Regions from separate parts of the Paenibacillus sp. SSG-1 genome, predicted to be linked through region 3. Evidence: a T-box and tRNA genes for the amino acid it is inferred to sense, from the RefSeq annotation. Region 3 holds a T-box; the other regions hold tRNA genes.
The links. A T-box is a leader RNA that pairs with one kind of tRNA and senses whether it is charged. The one in region 3 lies ahead of argS (arginine--tRNA ligase), so its partner is inferred to be a tRNA-Arg.
Positions count from the first base shown of each region.

Region 1 (10,066 bases), 2.9 Mb from region 3:
TAAGGAGATGTTCCGGGATCCGATTTTCTGGCGGGCGCTGCGCAACAATCTGATCTTGGTCGTATCGTCGATCGTCGGCCAGGTTCCGGTTGCGCTCGTTTTGGCCATCGTATTGTTCAAGAACTCGTTGTTCTCCCGGTTTGTCCGTTCGGCCGTTTTCATGCCGATGGTGCTGTCGACCGTCGTGGTCGGCCTCATCTGGGGATACATTTATCACCCGCAGTTCGGGGTTGCGAACCATGTGCTGGATCTGCTCGGCCTCCACTCCTGGACCCGGGCCTGGCTGTCCGACCCGAAGGTCAACATGCTGGCTATATCCATTCCGATCAACTGGGCGAACATCGGCCCTTACCTGGTCATTTTTGTCGCGGCGCTGCAAAATATTTCACCCGAAATCCACGACGCAGCCAAAATCGACGGCTCCGCCGGCTGGAACAAGCTGATTCACGTCACTCTCCCCATCATTTGGGGGACGGTGGTCGTCACGATCGTACTTTGCATCTCCGGAAGCCTGAAAGCCTTCGACCATGTCATCGTCATGACGGGCGGGGGGCCGGCGCGGTCAACCGAGCTGCTGGCGACGTACATGTACAACAGCACGTTCAGCGTTTACCGGTACGGTTACGGCTCGGCCGTATCCACCATGATCATGATCGTCAGCGCGGTGCTCATCGCCTTGAACTATTTGGCGACGCGCCGCAAAAGCAGCTGAGGGGAGGAGAAGCTAGGATGAATGCAACGATTACGGCCGCTTCCCGGAGCGGCACGGGCAAAAGAGCCGTCTTCAAAGGGCTGGCCGGCTTCGGCAAGCTGATCCTGCTGGCGTATGCCGTCGTTACGCTGTATCCGCTGTACTGGCTGTTTACGAGCGCCTTTAAAACAAACCAGGACTTCTTTGCCAATCCGTATGGACTGCCGAAACAGTGGATGGCGCAAAACCTGGTGAGGGCTTGGGATCTGGGGAATATGGGAAGGGCGATGCTGAATTCCGCGGTGGTTACGGTCTCGGCGGTCATCCTGACTGTCCTGCTCAGCGTGCTTGCGGGGTATGTGCTGTCGAGATTTTCGTTCCCGTTAAAAAAAGTCGTCGTCGTGCTGTTTACGATGGGTCTTCTGATTCCGATCCACAGCACGCTGGTTCCCTTGTTTATCATGATGAAAAACATGGGTCTCCTCGACACCTACGGTGCGCTCATTCTGCCCTATACAGCGTTTGAGCTGCCGATCGCCGTGTTTCTGTCCATGGCCTACATGTCCTCGATTCCGAAAGAGATTGAAGAGGCGGCGATGATCGACGGCAGCGGATGGTGGGGAATATTCGGCCGGATGATCCTGCCGCTCTGCACGCCGATCGTGGCGACGATTTCGATTCTGGCGTTTCTACGGTTCTGGAACGATTTTTCCTTTGCGCTCGTCTTTATCAACACGCAGGCGCTGAAGACGCTGCCGCTCAGCCTGTCCCTTTTCTCGGACGGTTTCGGCACGGATTACAGCCTGACGATGGGGGCGATGGCCATCGCGGTGCTTCCAACGATCGTCATCTATCTGATCCTTCAGGAGAAAATCATGAAGGGCATGGTGGCCGGCTCCACCAAAGGATAGGGTGGATGTTCCATGATCGAAAACAATCTGCTCGCGTAAAATCAGGCAATCCGTCAACGGTTCATACCGGGCGGGTTGCTTTTTGGTATAACCGTTTATTTGTCCGGCTGCGGCTTGGCGTCAGGTGCGAAGCTCTCCCTGTATTGGGCCGGCGACATCCCGTAGGTGCCGCGGAACACGCGGTGATAGTAAGAGTAGCTGGCAAAACCGCAGGTTTCAGCGATCTCCTCCTGGGTCATGGTGCTGTATTTCATCCGTTCGATGGCGGCGTTCAGCCGGATTTCCAAGGCGTATTGGATCATCGTTTTGCCGTACTGCTCCTTGAAGATTTTGACGGCTCTGGACAGGCTCAGGCCAACATGGGCGGCGGCTTCCTCCAATTTAAAGGTAACGGTGGCATGCTCCTCGACGAAACGCTTCAGCCTCAGCGCGGTATAAGCGGTGCGGTTCGCCGGCTTCGTCTCCGTGATGGCCCGGTCCAGGCAAAGGCACAAGCTTCGCAGCAGGTAACCGGTGAGCTCCACGTTCTCCCCCTCCAGGCCGCGCCTTTTTTCTAGCAGCAGCTGCCTCCACAGACCGAGCAGGCGATCGTCGCTGCCAATCCGGCTGACAACCGGCCGGCTCATCCGGCTCCACCAGGCATCGATCCAGCCGCCTTCGCAAAACAGAAAATAATCCCCGCTCGAGACGCGTCCCCCGCCGGCATCTTCATGCACCATAAGCTCGTATTCGTCTCCCGGTTTCAGCAGCAGCAGGTCCCCGCCTTGGACATGGTAATCGGTACCGTTGCAGAATATGGTGCAGGATCCTTCCGTCTGCAGCCGGAACAAATAGGTCGTCAAGCCCGCGCGGTGGCTGTTGCTGAACTGCTGGAAATGGTAGGAGTAATCGCAAATCAGCAGCCTGGCTTCCATCATGTGCTCCCCTTTCTCAAAAAACAAGCAAATAGTTCATGTTGCAATCATATTGTTTATGTTCATTTTAGCTTACTTGCATGTATGATAGTAGCAGATAGAGCAATCATTTTATTGGGAAACGAGGTGCCCTTTTTATGAAAAAATTGAACATTGGCTTGCAATTGTATACGCTTCGTGATGAAACGGCTAAGGATTTCCGAGGAACGCTTCGCAAAGTGGCTGAGCTTGGGTATGAAGGTGTGGAGTTTGCCGGATACGGTGACATTCCTGCCGAAGAAATGAAAACGCTTCTTCAAGATCTTGGTCTTCAAGCGATCGGCGCTCATGTGGGCCTGCATCTGCTTCGGGCCGACCTGCAGAAAGAGATCGATTACCTGAAAACGATCGGCGCGACAACCATGATGTGTCCTTACGTTGCACCGGAAGACCGGGAGAACATCGAGCAGTGGAAGGAACTGTTTGCTTTCCTGGAGGAAGTGGGTACCGAGGCGCGCAAACAAGGATTGACCTTCGGATATCACAATCACGATTTTGAATTCGCGGACAAGATTGACGGCGAGTTTGTATTCGACGCTATGTATTCCTCCACTTCGCCTGAAGCTGTTCAAGTGGAAATGGACGTATGCTGGGTACAGTTTGCCGGACAGGATCCGCTCACCTATATCCCGAAATATGCCGGACGCCTGCCGCTCCTTCACCTGAAGGACTTCAGCAGGGATGCCGAAGGCAACATGAAGACGCTTGAGCTTGGTCAAGGGGACGTGAATTTGCCGGGCGTCATTCAGGCCGCTACCGATGCTGGTACGCAGTGGCTGATCGTCGAGCAGGACGTGTGCCAGAATCCTCCGCTGCAAAGTGTGGAGAACAGCATGAACTGGCTGAAACAGAACTACCTGAACCAATTTTAATGTGATTGAGATTAGAGCTGAAGAAAGGGAGATTTATATCCATGAGTAAAATTAGAGTAGCGGTTTTCGGCTGCGGCTCCATCGCCCAGCGCAGACATATTCCTGAATACGCAGCGAACCCGAACGTGGAGCTGGTTGCTTTTGCGGATCCGCTCAAGGAGCGCGCTGAAGAAGTGGCGGCACAATACGGTGCCAAAGCATACACCGACTACAAGGAACTGCTGAAGAACGAGAAGCTTGACGCAGTCAGCGTATGTACGCCGAACTACCTTCACGCTTCGATGAGCATCGACGCAGCGAATGCCGGGCTGCACGTCCTGGTGGAAAAGCCGATGGCGACCACGAAGGAAGAAGGGGAGCAGATGATCGAAGCGGCCCGCAAAAACGGCGTCTTCCTGATGGTCGGCCACAATCAGCGCCTCATGCCTCCGCACGTGAAGGCAAAAGAAATTCTGGATTCCGGCAAGCTCGGCAGAGTGCTGACGTTCCGCACGTCTTTCGGCCACGGTGGTCCGGAAAGCTGGAGCGTCGACGGACGCGACAGCTGGTTCTTCCGCAAGGATGAAGCGATCATGGGCGCTATGGGCGACCTCGGCGTGCACAAATCCGACTTCATCCGCTATTTGCTGAACGATGAGATCGTGGAAGTCGCCGGCTTTATCGGTACCGTACATAAAGAAGGTACGGACGTGGACGACAATGCGACCTGCATCGTTCGCATGAAGAGCGGAGCTGTGGGTACGCTGATGGCGAGCTGGACGCACTACCGTTCCGGCGACAACGGTACGGTGCTCTGGTGCGAAAACGGCTGCATGAAGATCGGAACCGTTGAAGGCGACGAGGTGATCGTCGAGCTGACCAACGGCACAGTGGAGACATACAAAGTCGGCGCCATGGCGACGAACGAAAAGCAAGTACCGAGCGGAGTCATCGACGCGTTCGTGGAATCGATCCTGACCAACACGCCGCCGCAAATTTCCGGTGAAGAAGGTCTGCGTTCCCTGAATGTCATCCTGGGCGCGTTTGAATCGCAGGACACAGGCAAAATCGTTAAGCTGTAACAAGCATGGAATAGAGAGGACCTTGGGGTAACCCTGGGGTCTTCTTTTTTGTGTTCAGCTGAGCGAATGGGTGGGGAAGGTTATAAAAGAGGAGATTATCGGTGCGTATGCTCCGACGAACTCCTGTAGGGGTTCTCAATTCCCTTCTGGAACCAAAAAAAGCTCTCTAACAAGGAGAGCTTATCAAACGTCTCAGTTCGGGATACCGCCCAAACGGGCGGACTGCGAAGTGGATGCTACCGTATCGTATGCTCCGACGAAGCTCTGTAGGGGTTCTCAATTCCCTCCTGGAACTAAAAAAATCTCTCCAAATAAGGAGAGATTTCTAACGTCCCAGCTCGGGATGCCGCCCAAACGGGCGGACTGCGAAGCGGGTGCTATCAATGTTTATGCTCCGACGAACCCCTGTAGGGGTTCTCAATTCCCTTCTGGAAATAAAAAAGCTCTCCAATAAGGAGAGCTTCCAAACGTCCCAGCTCGGGATACCGCCCTGCGGGCGGACTGCGGAGCGGATGCTAACGAAGTCTATGCTTCGACGAACCCCTGTAGGGGTTCTCAATTCCCTTCTGGAACTAAAAAAAGCTCTCCAATAAGGAGAGCTTTCTTACGTCCCAGGAGGGATTCGAACCCCCGACCGACGGCTTAGAAGGCCGTTGCTCTATCCAGCTGAGCTACTGGGACATGAAAAATTCAAGCAAGAAAGATCATAACATATATTTGGAATAACATCAACATGTTTTTCTTTCCTTTCTCATAGTCCCCCTCATCTGTTCTCAGGGCAAGAGAAAAAAGTTGTTTCAATCCCCGTTTATATTATTAATGGTTTCTATACGTTTTTCATAGAACGAATGGTTTCCCCGTCCATTCACATGTTTTTTTTCAAGTTGAAAGAGGTATGCTATAATCAACAATTATTTGCACAAGCACGGGGAAAGGAGGGAATACATATTAAAGAACATATTTCCCCAGCGAAGGACAACGTCATTCTTTTTCCAAAGACGCTCGACTTCTATCAGATTCAGCTGACCGTCATGCTGGAAAATGAACGGTACGGGGAAGCGATGGAGCTTTTGCGTTTCCTGCTGCAGTGCCAAGGGCAGGATGAGAGGCATTATGAAGAATGGCAGGCGCTTCTGGAATGGCTGGAAGCCGCTTTTCCACAATATATGAATCACGGCGGCGGGCACGGCGCAGGCTTGGACTCTTATGAGCATGAGGAGGAGCCCGATGAGGAAGAAATGAAACGGCAGAACGTGCGGGCCAAGCTGGCCGAAGACCAGCATTACGCCGACAAGCTGCTGCACACCGCCATGGAAGAGCCTTTATCGGAGCAGACCATGCTCGCTCTCGAGCAGCTGTCCTATCTGGAAGGCTCGGATATTGACGACAAGCTGGTGGGGTGGCTGATGCAGGCTCGCCTTCATCCGCTGCTGCAGTTCAGGGTGCTTCAAACGCTGCGCAAGCGCGGTATGCAGGGCACAGTGCAGTTTAAGCGCGGACAGGAGCAGGTAAGCGTCGATATGGAGACGGTGCCCTTAACGCCGGAGGAGTTTCCGCCGCAGGTGGCAATGGTAACGGAGCGCGTGGCTGCGCAGACCGAAGTGCAGGAGCCGACGCTGTATTATTTTGCTCAGGAGCTGTGGTCGCAGTTTATTATGGCGATCTATGGGACGGAGGATTACCGGTCGATCCTTGACGAGGACGACACGACGATCGACATCTGGGCGGCTGCCCTGCATCAGATCGTCACTGAGAGCCTCACAGGCAGCCGCAACGAGGAGGAGTCCCGGGCGATGTACGGGATCACGGACACGATGCGCTTCCGTTTTGAGCAGGCTTATCGAAGCTTCAGGCAGTTCGTGTCGGCCGGCATGCAGGAGTAGGCGATCGGAAACGTTTACCTGAAGAGTTGCCAAGGGCTTGCCCTTGAAAAACACGGCAATGTTGTTTATACTATAATGGTTATTCTGTGCGTGCTGATAACTTAAGTACATGTGAATTATTTTTGGAGGGGAAAGCATAAAATGAAAGCAACCTGGGAAAAAATAGAGAAGAACCTTGGCGTTCTTGAAGTTGAAGTGGAAGCAGACCGCGTAGCTGCAGCCCTCGACAAAGCTTTTAATAAAGTAGCAAAAAAGGCTAACGTGCCTGGTTTCCGTAAAGGTAAAGTGCCTCGGCCGATCTTCGAAGCCCGTTATGGCGTCGAAGCTCTGTATCAAGACGCAATCGACATTTTGCTTCCTGAAGTATACACAGAAGCTGTCGACCAAACGGACATCTTCCCTGTAGACCGTCCTGAAGTGGAAATTGACAACTTTGCTAAAGGCGAAGTGTTCAAATTCAAAGCGAAAGTAACGGTTAAGCCTGAAGTAACTTTGGGCGACTACAAAGGCGTGGAAGTTCCGGTACAGAAGGTTGAGGTTTCGGACGAAGAGCTTGACGCTGAACTGAAGCGTCTGCAAGAACGTCATGCCGAACTGTCTGTTATCGACGAAGGTGCTGCCGAGAACGGAGATGTCGCTGTGATCGACTTCGACGGATCTGTTGACGGCGTTCCTTTCGAAGGCGGACAAGCAGAGCGTTATTCTCTGGAACTGGGAAGCGGCACGTTCATTCCTGGATTTGAAGAGCAGGTTGTCGGTATGGCGACTGGCGACTTCAAAGACGTGGAAGTGACTTTCCCTGAGACATATCATGCGGAAGAACTGGCCGGCAAGAAAGCCGTGTTCAAAGTGAAAGTGCATGAAATCAAGCGCAAGCAGCTTCCTGAGCTGGACGACGAATTCGCTAAAGACGTAAGTGAATTCGAAACGCTCGCCGAGTACAAGGAAGACCTGAAGAAAGAGCTCCTGGCCCGCAAGGAACAAGAAGCCAAAGGCAATAAGGAAGCAGCTGTCGTAGACAAAGTTGCCGCCAACGCCGAGGTGGAAATTCCACAAGCGATGATTGACAGCGAAATTCAAAACATGATGCGTGATTTTGACAACCGTCTGCGCAATCAAGGCATGAACCTTGAAATGTTCCTCAGCTTCTCTGGCCAAACGACGGCCGATCTGCAAGAGCAAATGAAGGACGATGCCGAAAAACGCGTTCGCAACAACCTTGTTCTGGAGCAAATCGCCAAAGAAGAGAACATTGAAGTAACTGAGGAAGACATCAACAAAGAGCTGGAAGTGATGGCTGAATCTTACAAGCGTACGGCTGACGAGATCCGCAACATCCTTACAGCAAACGGTTCGCTGGGAAGCCTGCGCGAAGAAATTTCCCTTCGCAAAACGGTGGATCTCCTGGTTGAGAACAGCAAAGAAGTGGAAGCAGCCGAAGAAGCTGCTGAAACTGCTGAAGAAAAATAAGAAGGAAACGGACGCGGTCATCTGCATCTGATCTAAGTGCGGAGGCTAACATAAGGGACCTATAGAGAGATAAGGCACGTATATTCATTTGCGTGCCTTATTTTTAACTAAAAGTATCCATTTATATCTAAATCTTGCATGAAAATGGATGCTTTGTTTCCATACATATTCGATTCAAGAGTCCGTTTCGGGTTATAATTGTTAGAAGACTCATACACTGTATTAAATGGTGTGGAGTGAAAAAATGACATCGTGCTTTGAACATGTTAGAATAGTGCTGTAAACTTGATTGAAGCACGCATCACATCTTTTACATGGAAAAGAGGTTGGACACATGAGTCTGATACCTATGGTTGTAGAACAAACCAATAGAGGCGAGAGATCGTACGATATTTACTCCAGATTGCTCAAGGACCGCATTATCTTCCTGAGCAGTGCGATTGATGATGATGTTGCCAATCTCGTCATAGCTCAATTATTGTTCCTGGCTGCGGAGGATCCGGAGAAAGATATTCATTTGTATATCAATTCACCGGGTGGTTCTGTCACAGCGGGGATGGGTATATATGATACGATGCAGTTTATCAAGCCTGATGTATCCACGATTTGCGTTGGTATGGCGGCGAGCATGGGATCCCTGCTGTTGACGGCCGGAGCACCCGGCAAGCGTTTTGCGCTGACGAACAGCGAGGTCATGATTCACCAGCCGCTCGGCGGTGTTCAGGGCCAGGCGTCCGACATCCAAATCCATGCGAGCTGGATTATTAAAACCAGGGAAAAGCTCAATCAAATTTACGTGGAGCGCACGGGTCAGCCCCTTGAAAAAATTGAGCGCGATACGGATCGTGACTTTTTCATGAGCGCGGAGGAAGCGAAAGCATACGGCATAATTGACCAGGTTCTCACTTCACCGATTAAATCTTAAAGGGGTGTTTACATGTTTAAATTTAACGATGAAAAAGGGCAGCTGAAGTGCTCTTTTTGCGGGAAATCCCAGGAGCAAGTGCGCAAACTTGTTGCTGGCCCCGGTGTCTATATATGTGACGAATGTATCGAGCTCTGCACGGAGATCGTGGAGGAAGAGCTCGGACATGAGGAAGAGCTGGATCTGAAGGATATTCCGAAACCGAAGGAAATCTGCGATATTTTGGACCAGTATATCATCGGTCAAGAACAAGCGAAGAAATCGCTGTCCGTTGCCGTGTACAACCACTACAAACGGATCAATACCGGCAGCAAAATTGAAGACGTCGAGCTTCAGAAGAGTAACATTCTGCTTTTGGGTCCAACCGGTTCGGGTAAGACACTGCTTGCCCAGACGATGGCCAAAATTTTGAACGTTCCGTTCGCTATCGCCGACGCGACTTCCCTTACGGAAGCCGGGTACGTGGGTGAGGACGTAGAGAACATCCTGCTGAAGCTGATTCAAGCAGCCGATTACGACGTGGAAAAAGCCGAACGCGGCATTATCTATATCGACGAAATCGACAAGGTTGCGCGTAAATCCGAGAACCCTTCGATTACCCGTGACGTATCGGGTGAAGGGGTACAGCAGGCGCTGCTCAAAATCCTGGAAGGAACGGTCGCTTCGGTTCCGCCACAAGGCGGGCGCAAGCATCCGCACCAGGAGTTTATCCAAATCGATACGACGAACATCCTGTTTATTTGCGGCGGTGCCTTTGATGGCCTGGAGCAAATGATCAAGCGCCGGATCGGCAAGAAAGTTATCGGCTTTAACGCGGGTACCGACAACCAGAAAGATCTGAAACCGGGTGAATACCTCGGTCTGGTTCTGCCGGAAGACCTGCTGAAATTCGGGCTGATCCCTGAATTCGTGGGACGTCTGCCGATCATTTCGACGCTGGAGCCGCTCGATGAGAAGACGCTGGTGCGTATTCTGTCCGAGCCGAAGAACGCGCTGACGAAGCAGTATCAGAAACTGCTCGAAATGGATAACGTAACGCTGAAATTCGAGCCGGAAGCCCTTGAAGCGATTGCCCGCGAAGCGATCAAACGCAATACGGGTGCCCGCGGACTTCGGGCCATCATTGAAGGCATCATGCTGGACGTAATGTATGAGGTTCCTTCCCGCGAGGATATCAAGGACTGCATCATTACGGAGCAGGTTGTCAAAGAGAAGATGATTCCGGAATTGATCAGCAAAAAAGATAAAAAACAAGAGGAAAGTGCGTAATCTGATTGTAAAACAGATGCCATTTTCCCAA
Region 1 is NZ_MBRK01000001.1:4,449,359-4,459,424, reverse strand. It holds gene BCV73_RS20710 (carbohydrate ABC transporter permease) at 1-712, shown strand, start outside; gene BCV73_RS20705 (carbohydrate ABC transporter permease) at 730-1,602, shown strand; gene BCV73_RS20700 (helix-turn-helix domain-containing protein) at 1,698-2,516, opposite strand; gene BCV73_RS20695 (sugar phosphate isomerase/epimerase family protein) at 2,654-3,427, shown strand; gene BCV73_RS20690 (Gfo/Idh/MocA family protein) at 3,469-4,488, shown strand; tRNA gene BCV73_RS20680 (tRNA-Arg) at 5,096-5,169, opposite strand; gene BCV73_RS20675 (hypothetical protein) at 5,430-6,371, shown strand; gene tig (trigger factor) at 6,513-7,841, shown strand; gene clpP (ATP-dependent Clp endopeptidase proteolytic subunit ClpP) at 8,176-8,766, shown strand; gene clpX (ATP-dependent protease ATP-binding subunit ClpX) at 8,779-10,035, shown strand.
Region 1: it encodes a tRNA-Arg, which carries the amino acid that the T-box ahead of argS (arginine--tRNA ligase) is inferred to sense. The anticodon was not compared.

Region 2 (10,066 bases), 3.0 Mb from region 3:
GACCTGGGCCAGGTAAGCAAACAGCTGCGGCCCCGACATCAGCTGGCCGAACCATGGCAGATTCGAGGACGCCTCAGGGGAAGCGGCGATCTCGAGAATTTTGTTTTTGTCGATCAGCGGCAGGATCGGGGCAGACGGATCGTCCAGAATGTCGAGCATCTGCTGCTTGACGGCGGCAAGGAAATCCGGATTGTGGGTTTTCGGATACGGGCTCTTCTTGCGGTAGAGCACGTCGTCCGGCAGCACGCCTTCCAGTGCCTTGCGTAGAATGCCCTTTTCCCGTCCGCCGGTCATTTTGATTTCCCAAGGGATATTCCACACGTACTGGACCAGCCGGTGATCACAATAAGGCACGCGTACTTCGAGGCCGACGCCCATGCTCATGCGGTCCTTGCGGTCCAGCAGCGTCGGCATGAAGCGGGTGATGTTCAGATAGGACATGACCCGCATTTTGGCCTGCTGGCCGGTCTCGCCGCGCAGCTTGGGAACCTCCCGTACCGCATCGGCGTAACGGTCCCCCAGGTAATCCAGCGGACGGATCCATTCGCGGATTTCGGGAGACAGCAGGCTGGCCCTCATGTCGGGTGCGACCGACCAAGGGAACGTGCCGGAATTCAGCATTTCCTCGCGGTGAAACCAGGGATAGCCGCCGAAAATTTCGTCGGCCGCTTCGCCGGAGACGGCTACCGTCGCCCCTTTTTTGATCTCACGGCAAAATAAGTAGAGCGAGCCGTCCACGTCCGCCATGCCGGGCAGGTCCCGGGTCAGGGTAGAGGCGTTCAGCGATTCTACGAGCTCGGGGGTATCAAATTCGATGTAATGGTGCTGTGTTCCGAGCTCCTCCACCATCCGCTGGATAAACGGAGCATCGGCTCCCGGCTGGAAGGCATGCGATTTGAAATGCTTCTCATTGCCGACGTAATCGACGGAGTAGGTGTGGACCTGCCCTTGGTTGGTCCGGTTATAATACTGAACGGCAAGGGCCGTCAGGGCGCTGGAATCCAGCCCTCCGGACAGCAGCGTGCAGACCGGAACGTCCGAAACCAGCTGCCGTTCCAGCGTATCCTGCAGCAGCTCGCGCAGCTTGGCCGCCGTTTCCTCCACGCTGTCTTCGTGAATGTGGCTGTCCAGACGCCAGTAGGCGTAACTGCGGAGCCCGTCGCGGCTGAAGATCATCGCGTGCCCTGCCCGCAGCTCCTTCATGTCTTTATAGACGCCCTGTCCCGGCGTCCGCGCCGGGCCGATAATGAACACTTCGGCGAGCCCTTCCGGGCCGACCACGGCCTCCATTTTGGGATGCTGCAGCAGCGCTTTGGGCTCAGAGCCGAATATTAAAGTGCCGTCGATGTAGGCGTAGAACAGGGGCTTAACGCCCAGGCGGTCCCGTGCCATAAACACCTGCTCCCGGACGCTGTCCCAGATGGCAAAGGCAAAAATGCCGTTGAACCGGTCCACGCAGGCCGGCCCCCATTCGATGTATGAAACCAAAAGAACTTCCGTATCGCAATGGGTCCGGAAGTGATGTCCTCTTTTGACCAATTCGCTCCGCAGCTCGGCCGCGTTATATAGCTCCCCGTTATAACAAATCGCATACACATCATCATCATCATGAACGATCATGGGCTGTGCGCCGTTTTCGGGGTCAATGACGCTCAGACGGCGGTGGCCGAAGGCGCATGGATTGGAGATCCATGTTCCCGAAGCGTCCGGTCCGCGATCCGACATCGTTTCTGTCATTTTGACAAGGATCTGCGAATCCTGGGTTAAGTCGCCGCTCCATTGTATAAAACCGGTTATTCCGCACATGATGGGTCATCCTCTCTTTGTCGTTTGTCCACTCGCTGTCCTTTCTGTTTGCCAAAGTGATACAGTTATATGCCGAATCGGGGCATAAAATGTCTGTCCTTTAACGAAAACTATAGGAAAGGCAGTGTAAGAAAAACGTGTCTGTCGACGTACTTCTACAGCAGGCAGGCCGCATTTAGCGGATGTTTTTCTTGCGATCATGGAATGGTTCAGCTCCGCTGAAAACTTATAAATTTCTGTGATCTTTACAAAGGAGAGTAATGTGACATGGATAAGCAGCATTTTTATGTATCGGTACACGGCAGAAGCGTTCTTGCCGAACAAGGCGCCGCTCCTTATGAGCTGGTGATGTACTGCACGGTGGGGCAGGCCAGGGAAGTGCAGCAGATGATGGAGGATATGCAGGAGCATGCCGAAGACTCCTTCCTGGCTTATACGTTTCCATGGCCGGATACGCCGGAGGATGATGTCAATTCGCAGTACACGGAGAGCCTGAACAAGCTGTACCGGAAAATATACGAATACGGCACGGCAGAAACGCGCCAGCATCTGACGGAGAACAAAATGCTGGGTTATACTTGATTTCTGAATTCAAGCTGACCGGGAGAGGAGGAAAACATGTATTATATTAAGGATGCCAAGGTGCGGCGGATGACGGAACTGGACGGGGTCCGCTGCGCCGAGATCGGCGTGCTGCCAGGGGCGGTTGGCGATCCCGCGCTTTTGGCTTATGTGGCCGAGCAGACGCCGGGCTGCTACGACCTGATCCGGCTGATCCGCAACGATGCCGACACAGAGCTCGACTGGTACGACAACAGCATGCATCAGGCGTATATCGATGTGACGATGCAGGCGTTCGAAGGCAGCTTTTTTCTGACGGCCGACGAGGAGCGGGATCTGTTCCTGCGCGATCTGATCTCTTTTGGGAACATAGAGGAGGATCTGCGGAGCAGGTTCGCAAAGTAAACGCAGCCATAATTTAAGAAACATAGGAGGCAGACTCCCGCCCCATACTATGGTTTAGGGGAGGTGAGCTAAATGGCGGACTTCACGAACAAAAAAGGCAAGAGAAGCAAGTACGCCCGACAAAACGCTTTTGCGGGTGGAGTGACGAGCAGAAATTCGAGAAATTTGGCTGTGCCCCATAACCCAAGACGTTTTGGCAACCAGTAACCTCCTTGAACCATGAACAAACCTCCGGGGATATCCCTGGAGGTTTGTTCAGCTGTTCTTTGCTGTTCACGCTTCACGCATATTCGCGAAGCACCTGAATGCCTTTCACGATGTTGTAGACGAACGTGCCGAAGTAAATAACGCAGAACAGCAGGATATATCCCAGGATCGAGCCGGCATGGTGGGCTGCCAAAGTAAAAAACAGCAGCGGTACGGCCGCAATGAATGGCAGCAGATGCGAGAGCAGCGCTCGCTTGGCATGCCTGGCGACGTATTCGTCCCGGACGGCGATCCATACGATCACCGGCAGGATAAACGGGGCGAAAAATATGCTGAAGTAGGAAAGTGAAGATAACAACTGTCGCATGGAAATGCTCCTTTACAACTTATTTTGTTAAGTTATTACCCATAGTATTTCCCGCCAATCGGCTTTCTCATTTTCCTCTTGAAAAATTGGCTAAATGCGGTATAATAAATAACGCATTCGCTTTTTTTATTACATAACAAGTCCCAGTAGCTCAGCTGGATAGAGCAACGGCCTTCTAAGCCGTCGGTCGGGGGTTCGAATCCCTCCTGGGACGTACAAGGAAAGCCCTCACTTGAGGGCTTTTTCTTTAGATATAAGCAAGTGGAGCAAGAAGGGAGAGAGACCGGATGAATCAAGGTATTAAAGTATCACAGTGGACCGCAATTCTGATCGAGCAGGCGAAGCGGGCCGGACTGTCTGCGGCCGCCATCGCTGAAGCTGTCCATCAAAAGGACGCTGAGCCGTTTATCCAGGCAGGGCTCGAGGGCGAGCGTTATGTCAACCTGTTCGGCTACTCGGAGGAACACGGGGAGCCGCTGGCCCAAGCGGCAACGGAAGGCTACCGCATGACGTTTAACACGCGGAACGGGCTGAAAAACTGGCTGGTGCAGCGTTTTGGCCTGGATGAGGAAAAAGACTTTGAGGTTGGCGATGGCGTGATTCACGGGCTGCGGCTCACCTTGGAGCAGCTGGCTGCATTGCAAAAAGCACTGGCCGTAAATTGGGTGATTGCCGGATCGCGCGACCTTCCGGGCGGCATGGTGGAGCTGGATTTGTCCATTCGTGCCCTTCAATCCGCTTCTCAAGCCTAAATCGATCTAAATAGGGTATGCCGGTTAGCCATATATAAAAGGGGCTGTCCCATGCTGTCGTGTCATGCACGACGGTGGGCAGCCCCTTTGTCATTGAGTTTCAATCGCTCCCATCGAACGATTCCTGCTTACTTCCTTGTTAACCACGCCTAGCCGGAAGGTCCACGCTAACTGATCAACATCAGGATGATCGAGGACAATGACAGGCAGGCACTGAGCAAATAGATGAACACGACCGCCTGCTTCGGGCTCAGCCCCCAGGACAGCAGCCGATAATGGAGCTGGCTTCGGTCGGCCTTGTACACCGGCTTGCCGTCCCGATACCGTTTGATTACAACGTAAATGTTATCGAAGATCGGCACGCCAAGCGCCAGCACAGGCACGAGAATGGAAATGACGGTCACCTGTTTAAAGGCTCCGTCCAGGGCGATGATACCGAGCATGAACCCGATAAACGTCGCGCCTGCATCCCCCATGTAAATTTTGGCGGGCGGCTTGTTGTATCTCAAATAACCGAGCGTCACCCCGACCAGCAGCACCGCCATGATCGCGGAATGGGACTGGCCTTTGGCAATAGCAACGATAAACAGCGTCAAGGCCGAAATGGCGGCCACGCCTCCGGACAGCCCGTCCAGCCCGTCCATAAAATTGATGACCGTCGTGACGCCGAAGATCCACAGAATCGTCAGAATAAACTGCAGCCACTCCGGAAACACGACCATATGGCCGGCGAACGGAACGGTGATCCCTTCGAATGAGATCCCTGAATAATAGACGATCACCGCAGCGCCTACCTGCACGAGCGTTTTGGGCAGAGCGGCAAAATCCTTGCCTTTCGTCTTGTACCAGTCATCGATCATGCCGATGCCGAGGATGAGCAGCGAGCCGGCCACAATGCCGGCCATTTCCTTGTCCCAGTGTCCGGTGAGAACGATGTAGGGAACCATGAAGCCGAGAAAGATGGCGATGCTTGCCAGATGCGGTACGGGTTCCTTATGTATTTTGCGATGGGTGGGCCGGTCGACGAAATCAACCCGGATCGCGAGCTTCCTTAAAGGAGGGATCAAAGCCAAAACGATAACAAGCGACACAATAAATCCAATTACATACACAATGGTCAGGCCTCCAATACTTAGCTTTGCAATTTGCTGTCGTTTCATTCAAAGTCTCTGGTTGGTTTTCGGATAGGGTTAAATAGATTGAACTAAAGTTTATTATCGAAATAGTTGGTAAAGCGGCTCAATTAGGCGTTTATTTCTTTAGTTCATTTTACATAGATGTAGCATTTGTATTTTTAACTAGAATAATCGCTATTTTTGCAAAATACAACGATAAAATATTTAATATTTCCATAACATTCCAATCAACCGCTTTTTACAATTCTAGTAGAAAATAGGTCTATAGCACTTATGCTAATAGAAGAAGGGTGAGCCGATGTTGAAGAAAAATAAAATGTTTCAGGTACTCATGGCCTCTGCGGTTGTAACTTCCGTACTGGCCGGAGGAACGGCAGAAGCTGCTTCCGCTGCAAAATCATCATCTGCGGGTCAGGCTGCAAAGATGACGTCGCCAAAACTGAAAGCGGCCAAGGTGGAACTCAGCGTGAACGGCGCGAGCGTCTCCGTCAATGCGGTCCAGCTCAACCAGGCGTACCTGGTAGCCGTGTCAGACATCGTCAAGGCTTTCGGGGCAAGCGCAAGCGCCGCCAAAGGGATCGTCACGATAAAGGATGCGACCGGTTCACGCGTCGTTCAGCTGCAGGCAGGAGTAAAGTCCTATAAGCTGAATGGAGAGGCCGCAGCCTTTACGAACGCTCCTCTGCTTCAAGATGGCAAAACCTACGTAGAGATTCAATCGCTCGTGGAAGCACTGGGCGGGGAATGGATCGCAGGCAGCGGGCAGACGCAGCAGGTATTGACGGTTCAAAGAGCGGAAGGAAGCTATTCTTCGGTACGCTGGAACGCCCAAGGGCAAATCATTGCCAGCCGTGACGACGCGGAGTCCGCCCAAATCGTTAAACTGGACCCGGCAAGCTATGGCAGCACGGTGATCTCGACGGACGAATATGCTGCGGAATTGGCGGTGTCCCCGAACGGGCAGTGGGGAGCTTATACCGATAACGCCGGCCAGCTCTACCTGATGAACCTTGCCAGCGGGCTGTCGCAAAAACTCGGCTCCGACACTTCCGTCAAGACAGATTTGACCTGGTCGGCGGATAACAGCCGGATTTATTTCATCCAGGGCGACAAGCAGGAAAAAATATCTTACATGAATGTCGGCGACGGCAAGGTGACCGAAGTGCTGGCCGACAAAGTGGAGAACAAGTCCGACGTGAGCCTGTCCGCGGACGGCAAACGATTGGTCTATATCGTCAATGTGACCGGCGTGGCCAGCAGCGATAAGGACAGTACGGAAGAATCGCTCAGCATCGACTATTCAGGCGCAGGCCAGCAGCTGTATTCCCTGGACCTCACGGATAAAGAAGCTAAACCGGTTCAGCTAACAACCGCTAAAGACAATAAATTGTATCCTGTCGCACTGGATGGCGGCAAAGCGGCGTATTTGAGCGCCGATCCGGATAGCGTCACTGCCAAGGACGTCATCAAGGTGATCGGCCCAGGCGGCAGCGTCCAGGACCTGGCGAGCATCATCGATGTGACGGTCATTGCGCCCGGGCCATCCGGAACGCTTGCTGCAGCGGGCATCGCCGCCGACGGCAGCACGAAAGTGCTGAAGATCGACAGCGGCAGCCAGGCGCAGCTTTACAGCACGTCCGGAACCGTCAGCGAGCTGGCGGTGTCTGCGGACGGCAGCCGGATCGCGCTGATCGAGGACGGCAGGATTGTAGTCATAACAGGCGGAAAGACCATTCAGCTTACCAAATAAAAGCGGTTCTTAACCGAAAAGGAGAATAAACGATGAAACTGTTCAAAAAATTAACGCTGGCTGCCGTCACTTCCCTGGTAGCGGTAACCACTCTGGTCGGCTCCGCTAGCGCCGCCTCCGGCATCTCCGGCAAAATTACGATTAACGGGTCCACTGCGCTGCTTCCGCTCACGCTTCAGGCAGCCAAGGAATTCCAGAAAATCAATCCGAAAGTCAGAATCTCCGCTTCCGGCAAAGGCTCGGTAACCGGACCGCAGGCTGTGAAGAAGGGCATTGCCGACATCGGGGCGTGCGACTGGGACGCCAGCATGGACGTACCGGGCTTCAAGGCTTTTGAAGGCCAGGTAGCGAACAAGGTGGCCGTCATTCCTTTTGCGACAGTCACCAACAAAAACGTGAAGGTGAACAACCTGACCACCGAACAGCTGAAAGGGATTTTCTCCGGCAAAATCACGAACTGGAAAGAAGTCGGCGGTGACAACGCGGACATCGTCGTCATCACGCGCGCCTTCGGCTCCGGCACCCGCGTCAACTATCAGGCCAAAGCGCTGGCTGGCGGCGACATCGTCAAAAAGGCCAAAAACTACAAGGAAGTCGGCTCCAGCGGCGACATGAAAACCGCCGTAGCCACAACGCCGAACGCCATCGGATACATCGACCTGGTGTACGTAAACAGCGACATCAAGGCGCTGAGCTATAACGGCGTGCAGCCAACAACGGACAATGTCATCAACGGCAGCTACAAAATTTGGGCATACGGATATTACATGACCAAAGGCCAGCCGACCGGCGCTACCAAAGCATTTATCGAGTATGTTCAAAGCGCGAAATTCCAGCAGGGTTCCCTGAAAAAACTGAAATTCATTCCGATTTCCGCCATGCGTTAAGGCAAGTGGATTGAGCTGATCCAAGCCAAGCCATATTCATGATCGCGGCCAGCCCTCAAATACTGATGGGGCTGGCCGCTTTATAGGAGGAGAGCCAGTTTGAGCACCCCCGTGCAGCAGTACGTGCCCGAGGAACGTCAGGTGCTGACCCCGCCCGCGAAGCGTCGCAGGTTCAGCCGCAGCGCCAGGGTCCGTTTCACCAACCGCATGTTTACGTATTATTTCTGGTTCAGCATATTGGCGCTGTGCCTGGTGCTGGGCCTGGTGATCTTTTTTATCGGCAAAACCGCGCTTCTGACCTTCCGCGACATCTCTTTTGCGGATTTCTTCCTTTCCTTTAACTGGACTCCGGAAGAGGAGCACTACGGTGCAGCCGCGTTTATCATCAACACCCTGTCCCTGACGGCGCTTACGCTTGTGCTGGCCGTGCCGGTATCCGTCGGGCTGGCGGTGCTGATCGCCGAGATCGCGCCCGGCTGGCTGAAAAACGCCATGCGGCCGATTCTGGACCTGCTGGTCGGGGTTCCTTCCATCGTCTACGGATACCTCGGCCTGACGGTGCTGATTCCGTTTTTGCGCCGGCTGAGCGGGGAGAATCTGGGCGACGGGCTGCTGGCGGCGGCGCTCGTGCTCGCCCTGATGGTACTGCCGACGATTTGCCGGATCAGCGACGACGCGATTTCCGCCGTGCCGAAAAAATACCGCGAAGCTGCGTATGCCATGGGCTCCACGCGCCTGCAGGTCATGATGCGGGTTGTCCTTCCCGCCGCCGGCAGAGGCATCATTGCGGCGGTGATTATGGGAATGACCCGGGCGATCGGGGAGACGATGGCGGTGGTGATGGTCATCGGCAACACGGCGCAGCTCGCCAAGTCCCTGTTTACGCCGGCTTCGGTGCTGACCAGCAACATCGTGATGCAGATTTCCAACGTGGAGTTTGACTCCACCTGGAATTACGCGCTGCACATGATGGCCTTCCTGCTGCTCATCATCTCGTTTGTCCTGATTTTGTTCATCCGCTATTTGGGACGCAAAGGGAGGGAGCAGGCATGAGCGAATGGACGCGCACCCGCAAAATGCAAAGATCGCTTGTGTACGACCGGCTGGCAACGTACGGGTTCTACGGGCTCGGCATCCTGGTTCTGCTGCTGATCTTCTGGCTGCTGCTGACCATCCTGGGCAAAGGGCTGCCCGGGCTGAGCCTCGAGTTTTTGATGAAGCTGCCCGAGGACATGGACCCCGGCGGCGGTATCGGGCCGGTGCTGTTCAACTCGTTTTATATTTTGATTCTGTCGCTGCTTATTTCTGTTCCGATTGGGGTCGGAGCAGGGATCTACATGGCGGAGTACGCCCCGCCGAATAAATTTACAGAGGTGCTGCGGATTTGCGTCGAGAGCCTCTCCTCCGTTCCGTCGATCGTATTCGGGATGCTGGGCTTGGCCATTTTTGCTGAGTACTTTCAAATCGGCCTGACCATTCTCGGCGGAGCGGTTTCCCTGGCCTTCCTCAACCTGCCGATGCTGGCCCGGGTGACGGAGGAAGCGGTGCGCGCGGTGCAAAATGACGTAAAGAACGCATCCTATGCCCTCGGGATGACCAAATTCCAATGCATCCGGACCGTCGTTATCCCGATGGCCATGCAGGGGATAGTGACGGGCATCTGCCTCGTAGCGGGCCGGGCCTTCGGGGAATCGGCCGTCATCCTCCTGACCGCTGGGCTCAGCACCTCCGGGGAGATGTGGGACTTCAATCTGTTCTCACCGGGTGAGACGCTGGCGGTACACCTCTGGTACGTGCAGTCGGAAGCGATTGTGGAGGATGCCCGCCAGATCGCCGACAAGTCGGCCGCGGTGCTGGTCATCGTCGTCCTCCTGATGAACCTGCTGTTCCGCATTCCGCTGTGGATCAGCAACCGGCGCCTGAAGAAATAGGGCCTTCTAGAGGTTGTTCAAAAAGTCGGCTTTTGATAAGAAAACCAATCGAGGCCAATCAGGGATGAGTGACCGCGATTAAAATGTTGGTTTTCTTGCGATATCGAATTTCATCAGCTCTGCTGATAACGAATAAATTCTATATCTAGCACGAAGTAAATCGGGAAGCTGATTCGGCATCGAATCTTGAATTCAGCCGGGTCTAAGGTGGATGCTTGCGTAGTATGTTTCCTTCGGAAACATTTCAGGTGCTCACGTACCCAC
Region 2 is NZ_MBRK01000001.1:4,481,650-4,491,715, reverse strand. It holds gene asnB (asparagine synthase (glutamine-hydrolyzing)) at 1-1,806, opposite strand, end outside; gene BCV73_RS20845 (hypothetical protein) at 2,074-2,388, shown strand; gene BCV73_RS20840 (hypothetical protein) at 2,425-2,772, shown strand; gene BCV73_RS20835 (magnetosome magnetite crystal formation protein family) at 3,053-3,346, opposite strand; tRNA gene BCV73_RS20830 (tRNA-Arg) at 3,487-3,560, shown strand; gene BCV73_RS20825 (hypothetical protein) at 3,634-4,098, shown strand; gene BCV73_RS20820 (MraY family glycosyltransferase) at 4,266-5,258, opposite strand; gene BCV73_RS20815 (stalk domain-containing protein) at 5,533-6,984, shown strand; gene BCV73_RS20810 (phosphate ABC transporter substrate-binding protein) at 7,017-7,871, shown strand; gene pstC (phosphate ABC transporter permease subunit PstC) at 7,971-8,924, shown strand; gene pstA (phosphate ABC transporter permease PstA) at 8,921-9,802, shown strand.
Region 2: it encodes a tRNA-Arg, which carries the amino acid that the T-box ahead of argS (arginine--tRNA ligase) is inferred to sense. The anticodon was not compared.

Region 3 (10,066 bases):
CAGCTTCAGTCTCGTTTCCCTCAGGCTGCTGTCATCGGTGACAATCCGTTCCTTGTTGTAAAAATGGTTGAACGCTTGAGCTACATCCAGCGCATACCGCGCCATCACCGACGGCTCGTTGTTCTGGATACCGCGCTTCAGCTGGTCCGGGAAGCGGGTCAGCAGCTTCAGCAGCTCCCATCCGGAATCTCCGAGCTGGCCGTTTACCGCTTGGTCAGGCCCGGCCGTGCCACTCTCTGGTTCCCCGGCCGCGCGTCCTTTGGACAGCACGCTTTGGGTACGCGCATACGTGTACTGAAGATACGGCCCTGTCTCCCCGTCGAAATTCAGCGCTTCCTCCAGGGAAAAATCCACTTCGTTCAGGCGGTTGTTTTTCAAATCCCCGAAAATAATCGCCCCGATGCCGACCGCCTCCGCGACCTCCTCCTTATGTTCGAGGCTGCTGTTTTTCTCTTCGATGATTTGCAATGCCCGGGCAACCGCCTCATCCAGCACTTCCTCAAGATAAACGATCTTGCCGCGGCGGGTCGACATTTTCTTTCCTTCAAAGCGCATCAGGCCGAACGGCACATGCTCACATTGATCCACCCAGTCTGCTCCCATGCGGCGCAGCACGGCAAATACCTGCTGGAAGTGCAGCCTCTGCTCGCCGCCCACGACATACAGCAGCTTGTCGCCTTTCAAGACATCGTGCCGGTAAAGGGCGGTTGCCAGGTCACGCGTCGGGTAGATGGTCGTTCCGTCCGTTTTGATGATCAGGCAAGGCGGTATCCCCTCTTCATCCAGGCGCACGACCAGCGCACCCTCGCTCTCTTCGAGCAGATGCTGGTCGCGCAGCTGATCCACGACGGCATCCATTTTGTCGTTGTAAAAGCTTTCCCCGAGCGTATAGTCGAAGCTGACGCCCAAGCGGTCGTACATCCGCTGAAACTCCTTCAAGCTGACGTCCACGAAATATTTCCAGAGCCGGTAAGCTTCATCGTCACCGGACTCCAGCTTCCGGAACCAGTCCCTGGCCTCCGGCTCCAGCGTCTCATCATGGGGTGCTTCCTCATGAAACTGAACGTAAAGCTTCAGCGATTCTTTGATCGGATTGGCCGCAATGGCTTCATCGTTCCCCCAGCGTTTGTATGCGGCGATTTGCTTGCCGAACTGCGTGCCCCAGTCTCCCAGATGGTTGATGCTGGCCACGTCGTACCCCGCCAGTTTGTACATATTGTACAGGGCGGCACCGATCATGGTGGAGCGCAGATGCCCGATGCCCATCGGCTTCGCGATGTTCGGCGAGGACATGTCGATGAGCACTTTTTCTCCTTTTCCCAGGTTCGACCTGTGATCCGACACTGTTAACTCGTCCATGATTTGCTGCTCGTAGTGCTTCCGGTCCAGCCTGAAGTTGACATAAGGGCCGGCGGCCTCCGCCTGTATTCCGTTTCGCCCGTCAAATTGGGCTGCCAGCTCTTTGGCGATGTCCGCAGGCGATTTTTTAAACGTTTTGGCCAGCGTAAAGCATGGGAAAGCGACATCCCCCATCTGCGGCTGCGGCGGGATTTCCAGCAGGTCTACCATTTGATGCTTCGTCCACGGCACATGCGGCTCGAGAGCCGACGCGATCCATTCCTGTAACATAACAATCATCCTTTCCATATCGTGACGCCTATCAAAAATTAAAAAGCCCCCGTCTCTAATATAGAGACGAGAGCTGAATTCCCGCGGTACCACTCTAAGTAAACGGCCCATGCGCCAGCACGGCATCCGTTTCCCTTGAAGCCTGTAACGGCGGCTAACCGGACCTCTCTACTCCGCACCCATCTTGCGGTTATCGTTCAAAAGGCCGTCTCCCGGGTGCGCTTCATGAAGACGCGGCATACCGGCTTCCACCATCCCCGGCTCGCTTGATGCCCTGACGCTTCACTACTCTCCCGTTCCATGACGTTCAATTTTCAATAGTATACACGGAGGACAGCAAAGAAAGCAACACCCCAATTTCCTGCTGCAGGATTGCCTGTTCATGTTACCTCTTATGCATCCTGTGCCCGTTGGCAGGAATCACCGGGTCGGCATTCGGCCAAATCGTTCATTTCCAGCAGCTCGATAAACTTGGCCAGCCTTGGCAGCAGCGGCTCCGCCTGCTCGCCGAACCGGGCATGGAGCTTGCCTGCGATATCCGCCACCGAGTGGGAACCGTCGCAGCAGGCGGCCACTTCACTGCCCAGCGCATCCAGCCGGATTTGGACGATCGCCGGCTGTTTCAGCCATTTGACCGACTGGCGGGCCAGCCACCCCTCCCGCGGCACGGACAACGTCACGATCCCTTCGCTCTTCTCCCACTTCACCTTCGAATGCAGCACCGGAACCAAGTCCAGCAAGTTGATCGGTATTTCCGCGGCGTCCTTCCGCTTTTTCCGGTAGACCAGCATATTGCTACACCTCCCGCTTCGTCACGACGGACTCTTTCTTTTGCCGGAGAGAGATCCAGGCCAGCATCACGACGACAAGCAGGAAAACGACCAGCGGAAGCACATTGCTGGAGACCAGAACGTCTCCAGGAATCGGAACGCCGAGCCAGATCAGGATCGCAATGATCACCCCGATCAGCGATTCGCCGGCGATCAGGCCCGAAGCCAGCAGCGTCCCCGTTTCCACCCTGGCTTTGAGCAATCCGGCGTCCTTCCGTGATCGCCATTCCACAAACCAGCGAACGATACCGCCGACCATGATCGGGGTGCTGACATGAATCGGCAGGTAGATGCCGACCGCTACGGTCAGCGAGTTGAGACCCAAGAACTCGAACACAACCGCCGAAGCCGCACCGATAAAGATCAGCTCCCACGGCAAATTGTTCGACATGATCCCCTCCACGATCAGCCGCATCAAAACGGCCTTTGGCGCAGGGAGCTGCTCCGATCCGAGTCCGTAGCTTTCGTTCAGTACGGATAGAATGAAGCCGATCACCAGGCCGGATACGAGTACGCCGATCATCATGGCCACCTGCTGCTTCCAAGGCGTCCCGCCCACCAGGTAACCTGTTTTCAAATCCTGGGAAATGTCCCCGGCCACAGCCAACGCGACGCAGACGATCGCTCCAACCGTCAGTGCGGCGATCATTCCGCCCATGCCTGATAACCCGGTCATTTTAAAAATAAACGTTACGATGAGCAGCGTCGCAATCGTCATGCCGGACACGGGTGAAGAGGAGCTCCCCACCAGGCCAACAATCCGGGAAGCGACCGTTACGAACAAAAAGCCGAAAATGGCGATGGCGATCGCGCCAATGATCCCCACGTCGGTCAGCGGGGCAAACGCGATGATAATGACGAGAAGCGCAATCATGATCGTCACCCAAAAGCCGGGAATATCAAACTGGGTGCGGTCAAGCGTTACCTTCTGTTCGTTTCGTTTGCTCAAGCCGGACAAAGTCGCCGCCAGCGAACTGAACAGCATGGGCAGGGTTTTGACCAGCGTAATCAATCCCCCTGCCGCCACTGCGCCCGCGCCAATGTAGCGGATGTAGCCTTCCCAGATGCCCCAGGCGTCCAGCTGCGGGATCGGTGCTTCGGCCGGTGACAGCACAGCCTGCGCGCCTCCGCCGAAAAAGCCGATCATCGGAATCATCACGAGCCAGGCCATGATCCCGCCGGCAAGCATCTGCCCCGAAATCGCCGGACCGATAATGTAGCCTACGCCAAGCAGCGCAGGGTATGTATCCATGCCGATGACCGCGTTTTTAAACCGGTAAATGCCGGTTTCGATCTCGGTCTTGAACCACTTGAAGCCATCACCCAGCGCTTTCACCAGCCCGCCGGCGATAAATCCGTACAGCACCATTTTTGCGCTCTTGCCCCCGGTTTCTCCCGATATGAGCACCTCGGCACAGGCGGTGCCTTCCGGGTAAGGCAGCGTCTGATGCTCGTTGACGATCAGCAGCCGGCGCAGCGGAATCATCATCGCGACGCCCAAAAATCCCCCGACGAGCACGATGAAGCTGACGGTTCCGATGCCCGGGACTTGATTCCACATGTACAGGGCGGGCAGGGTAAAGATCGCCCCGGCTGCCACCGCCTCGCCCGCTGTTGTCATCGTTTGCACGATATTGTTTTCCAGAATCGATTTTCGTTTAAACAATCCTCGCAGGACACCGAGCGATATGACGGCGGCTGGAATGGATGCGCTGACCGTCAGCCCGATTTTAAGTCCCAGGTAGGCGTTGGCAGCCGCAAATACAACCGCCAGGATGATGCCCAGAATGACGGCCAGCACCGTAAGTTCCGGCAGTGTTCTGGATGCAGGTATGTAGGGGATGAAACTTGAAGATTCCTTGGTCTTTTGCTTGTCCATGTTGTTCTCCCTTCTGCCGATACAGGTTGTAGTAACCATCCATATGTTACCCGGATCCATGGAAAAACAATCGCATAGACGGATGTGGAACCCTGAAACGAAAAAAGCCTGACCGCCGGGTCATCCCCCGGCAATCAGGCAGTCGTTCAATGCTGTATAATGATCGGTCAGGCCGCGACGAGCATTTGCCGGCAGGCTTCGGCGCAGCGGCGGCAGGCCTCGGCGCATGCTTGGCAGTGATCGTGCTCGTGCTTGCTGCATTCTTCGGCGCACGCTTCGCAGGCCGTGATGCACAGCTCGCAGATCTGCGTCACAAACGGGCTGTGGCGAAGCATCGATTGCGCCGCCAAATCGCAAATATCCGCGCATTCCCGGTCCAGACGGATGCATTCACGCAGCATGGCGAGCTCATATTCCTTCAGACTGGACACATAACACACATTACAGGCATTCATGCACTGCAAACAGGCTTCGATACAATCCTTGTACTGTTGTTCCTGATTCATCATGATCGATCTACCTCCCGTGATTGATTGCTCTGCACATCTATTAACCGTTTGGGAGGCGTTATAACCAGGAAAATTCAGTCTGTCTCCCGCAGCCCGCTTTGTTCGAGGCTGAGCAGAGCCTGTTCGAGCTCACTCCGCGAAAAGTGCTCGCCGATGAAAACCGCAACATCCGGAACATTTCCCTGCGGGGGGATTTTCATAAAATCGGACTCCCGGAAGGCATATTGGAATAGGAAGCGGCTGGCCGTATCGCTGAAGGTCAGTACACCTTTGGCCCGGTACACGTCCCGCGGAAGATTGGCGATCAACCGTTCAAAGGCCATGCTCTCAACGGGACCTTTAAAATAATGGGTGTAAACCATAACATGATCATGCGATTCATGGGCATGTGATTCATGGTCGTGCGATTTCTGGCCATGATGCGGGTGGTGCAAAGGTTGCGATTCCCCGCCATGATCCGAAGCTGATTCACCGTGCGGTTCGACGTTCTGCTCCCTGCCATTTTGCGGGAAGAGCTCTTCCGAAGCCTGCTTGCTCTCATTGTCCGCCGCGCCAGTCCAGTCTGCCTTGACTCCTCCCAGAGCATCAAGCAGCGCCGGGATGTCCACCCGGCACCGGACCGCCTTCCACACTCCAGCGTATCCGTTCCACCGTTCAACAATGCTTTGCAGCTGGCCTTCCTCCTCTTCTGTGACCCTGTCCATTTTGTTCAGGATCAATGCCGATGCACAGCGGATCTGTTCCTGCATGAGCCGGTAGGTTTTGCCCTTCTGAACGTTGTAAAGCTCCAGCAAGTGAGCGGAGTCCACGACCGTCATGATGCCCCTCAGGTCGATCGGCAAATAGAGAGCTGCCTCGGACACCCCCTCCAAAATTTCCATCGGATTGGCGATGCCCGTCGCTTCGACCACGATGACATCCGGTGCCTCGCGCTGGATCAGGCCCGCGATTTCCCCGCTCAAGTCCCCGCGGATCGAGCAGCAGATGCAGCCGCTCAGCATTTCCGTCATCGGGACCTGCTCCTGCACCTGCAGCCCGTCAAGGTTCACGTCACCAACCTCGTTCATGATGACGGCCGGCAGCAATCCCTCGCCTTGCCAATGGTCTATCAGCTGCTGCAGTAATGTCGTTTTTCCGCTACCGAGAAATCCGGACAATATGTAAATTGGCGTCGTTTTGCTCATATGATATCTCCTCCGTTATCCTTCCTTGCATGACTAGCACAGTGTACTACAGCACCCAGCACTGCCGCAAGGCACTCCGTTCCCCTCCCCTGCCACCCCTACAGCTTACCACTGCTCAGATCACTGCCGTTGTCACCTTCAGCTTGCAAGGCATTCTGGAAAAGACTATCCTAGTGAAATAGCGAGAAAAGATCGTAGGAGTTGATAACGTATGAACATGAAGTCAGTGGACGAGCATCGAAGCCAGGCACCCGAGACCGTGTCCTGCATGGTCGTGACCGTCTCGGATACCCGTACCAAAGAAACCGATACCGGCGGGCAGCTGATGATCTCCCTGCTGGAGAAAGCGGGCTACCGGATTGCCGATTATACCATCGTGGCGGACGATTACGAGGGAATCCGCGAGCTGGTGCACGCAGCGTCAGCGCGTCCGGATGTCGAGGCTCTGCTGCTCACCGGGGGAACCGGCATTTCGCCGAGAGACACGACGTACGAGGCGGTCTCTTCCCTGCTGGACAAGGAAATGCCCGGCTTTGGAGAAATATTCCGGTACCTGAGTTATACGGAGGATATCGGGGCGGCAGCGATTCTGAGCCGGGCCATCGCCGGTACGGTCGGTAAGACCGCCGTCTTTTCCATGCCGGGGTCCAGAGGGGCCGTCAAGCTGGCGTTGGACAAGATCATCGTGCCGGAGCTCCGGCATGTCATGCGGGAAATTTACAAGAAGGAATAGACTGCGGGTAAACGAAACGCAAACACAAAAATGCCGGACTCATCGCAGATGAGCCGGCATTTCGTTTTTTCCCTGAATTATTTCATCCGCTCGATCAGGGAATTAAACACCTTTTTCACTTCCGGGTCGTATTTGCCCTTCTCTTTGCCGGAGGACGTGTAAATCAGCGAAGCGGTAGAATAGTTATAGATGACCGTCCGGGACCGCGGCGTATCGATCAATTTTTGGTCACCGTACCAGTTATGAATCCGCTCGATCCGCTCCGCTTCGTTTGAAAAGACATGCAGCGTAATATACTGCAGCGGATTGCCGGCGATCATGTACATATAACTGATATTGCCTCTTCCATCCTCCGCGTACATCTCATGGGTCAGAGGGACCCCTTCATGCCCGAACTGAATTTGCATCTCCTTCAGAAACTTGCCGTTCAGCCCTTTGCCTTGGGATTGCGCCCGAAGGTTTCCCTCCGAATAAGACTGCATATTATATAGTTTGGTCTCTTTTTTGACGACTTCATGCGAATCGCATCCGGCCATGGCGGCTGTAACCAGCATACCGGCCAGAACTCCCGCTACCCGTTTCTTCATGATGGTTCATCCCTTCCAGATTCCTGTTGCCGATTGTAGCGGCACTAAGCTGATATAGGGTTAGAATGCCATCAAAGCATACGGTTTATGCAGCACGGTTCACTCGGACAAAGATTCCAAGCGGAGCAGCGTCCGCCCCACAGCTTTCCCGCGCAGAATAGCCTCCAGGACGTCCGGAAGGTCGCGCAATCCGCATTCGGTTAATCCCTGGGACAAAGCCATCTCTGGCTTCCACGCCGATCCGAGCAGCTTCCAGACCCGGCTCCGGGTTTCCATCGGACAGAAGACGGAATCGATCCCGAACAGGTTGATACCGCGCAGGATAAAAGGATGAACCGTACTGTCGAACGCCGTTCCTCCGGTCAATCCGGAAAGGGCAATGCCGCCGCCGTATTTCACGCTTTTCAGCAGCGTCCCCAGCTGTGGACCCCCGACAGGGTCGACCACGCCGGCCCAGCGGCTCTTGGACAGCACGCCTTGAACCGGGGCGGAAATCTCTTCCCTCCCGACTACGGCGCTCGCTCCGAGCCCGGTGAGCCATTCCTTCTGGGCTTCCAGCTTGCCTGTGCTGGCAGTCACTTGATATCCGAGCCGCGACAATATGCTGACGGCAAAGCTGCCGACACCGCCCGTCGCTCCGGTCACCAGCACCTCCCCGCTGTCCGGCGTGAGGCCGCTCCGGATCAACGCGTCCACCGATAAGGCGGCGGTAAACCCGGCCGTCCCGATTCCCATAACCTCACGCATGCTGAGTCCCTCCGGAAGGTGTACGAGCCAATCACCTTTCAGGCGGGCGTATTCGCTGAATCCTCCAAAGTGGTCGGTCCCTACACCGTACCCCGTGCACAGCACCTGGTCCCCGGGCCTAAACGCCGGGTGCTCCGAATGCGTGACTTCGCCAGCCAGGTCAATGCCCGGCACCATCGGATACCTGGAGACGACCTTCCCATCAGGCAAGCTTGCCAATCCGTCCTTGTAATTCACCCCCGAATAATGAACGCGGATCGTTACATCCCCCGGCGGCAGCTGACCCTCGGTCAGCGTTTCGATCCCGCTCCGGAATCCGCCATTCTCGTCTTTTCGGACCATAAAAGCCTGAAACTTATCCATTTGCGTCGTCCCTCCTTAAGATTGTCCATATTATACCTCTCAGCAGAGACTCTTTCAAAATATAAGGACGCAACCCGATGCCCTGTCCTCCCAGTATCAAATAGTTCATGGCATGAAATGTTGGGAGCTTGGCATGGTCAAGCCAGTCATCAACCTATCGCGTGATAGACAACTGTCGAATAATCGGGAAGTGCATCGGAGTATGCCTGATTGTGCGCTTTCCCGAGAAATAATGCCCTGCTTCCCACCTTAAATTTCCGCACGAGAAGAACCCGTCTCGATATTATTATTGGTTAAGCGGTAAGACTGACGGTCTCCAGATACTAATACAGTCTAATATATAAAAAAAGGGGCGACCCTTGGTCCCCCCTCATCGGCTCGTTCCGCAGCTACTCATCCTGCTGCATATATTCGGCCACCATCTTCTGCTTCAAGTCCCATACTTTCTCGCTGATATTGATGCGGTAAATTTCCGGGTTCAGCTTGCGTAAGTATTCCGGCCAAAATAAATCCATCTGCTCCCGGTGGTATTCCCGGATTTCATCCAGTGACGGCAGTTTGTACACCAGCAGGCCGTTCTCGAACACCGGTGTGAGCATTTCAATCGCATCATAGTTTTTTACGTATTTCTGCAAGTACGGATGCTGCGGATTAAACAGCTTCAGACGGAGGCCGTCATGCGGCTTCTCCTCGCCAGGGAAGGCGATGTAATCCGCCGTTGCTTTCCCGCTGACCCGGTCCACGATCCGGTAGACGTCCTTTTTGCCCGGCGTCGATACTTTTTCGGGATTGCCCGATATTTTGATCGTCGGAACCATCTCGCCTTTAATCTCGCGCTCCACCAGCTTATATACACCGCCCAACGCCGGTTGGTCGGCTGCCGTGATCAGCTGGGTGCCTACGCCCCACGTATCGATCCGCGCCCCCTGCGCCTTCAGGTTAAAAATGGTGTTCTCGTCGAGGTCATTTGAGGCCACGATCTTCACATAGTTCAATCCAGCCAGATCGAGCATCTCGCGCGCTTTGATCGACAGGTACGCCAAGTCACCGCTGTCCAGGCGGATGGCGTTCATCTTCTTGCCCATTGCCTCCAGCTTCTTGGCCGTTTCGATCGCATGCGGCACACCGCTCTTGAGCGTGTCGTACGTGTCCACGAGGAGCGTCACTTGATCCGGCATAACCTTGGCATAGACGTCGAACGCCGCCTGTTCGCTTTCGAAGGTCTGCACCCATGAATGGGCGTGCGTTCCTTTTGTCGGGATGCCGAACTTCTCTCCAGCGAGCATATTGGAGGTTGCGTGAAAACCGGCCACATAAGCGGCCCGTGCCCCCCATACCGCCGCATCGGCTTCCTGCGCACGGCGCGTGCCGAATTCGAGCAAAATATCGTCGCCGGCGACCTGCTTAATCCGTGACGCCTTCGTGGCAATCAGCGTCTGGAAGTTCATGAAATTGAGCAGCGCCGTTTCCACCAGCTGGGCTTCCATAATGGTGCCTTCCACGCGGACCAACGGTTCGTTCGGAAAGACGAGCGCGCCTTCCTTCATCGAGTGCAGTGTGCCGCAAAACCGGAACTGCTTTAATTCCTCCAAAAACGCCGAATCG
Region 3 is NZ_MBRK01000001.1:1,515,726-1,525,791, reverse strand. It holds gene argS (arginine--tRNA ligase) at 1-1,629, opposite strand, end outside; T-box leader at 1,689-1,939, opposite strand; gene BCV73_RS07150 (PqqD family protein) at 2,022-2,420, opposite strand; gene BCV73_RS07145 (OPT family oligopeptide transporter) at 2,425-4,338, opposite strand; gene BCV73_RS07140 (four-helix bundle copper-binding protein) at 4,506-4,844, opposite strand; gene BCV73_RS07135 (CobW family GTP-binding protein) at 4,922-6,031, opposite strand; gene BCV73_RS07130 (MogA/MoaB family molybdenum cofactor biosynthesis protein) at 6,243-6,764, shown strand; gene BCV73_RS07125 (hypothetical protein) at 6,842-7,351, opposite strand; gene BCV73_RS07120 (acrylyl-CoA reductase family protein) at 7,451-8,461, opposite strand; gene BCV73_RS07115 (nicotinate phosphoribosyltransferase) at 8,851-10,066, opposite strand, start outside.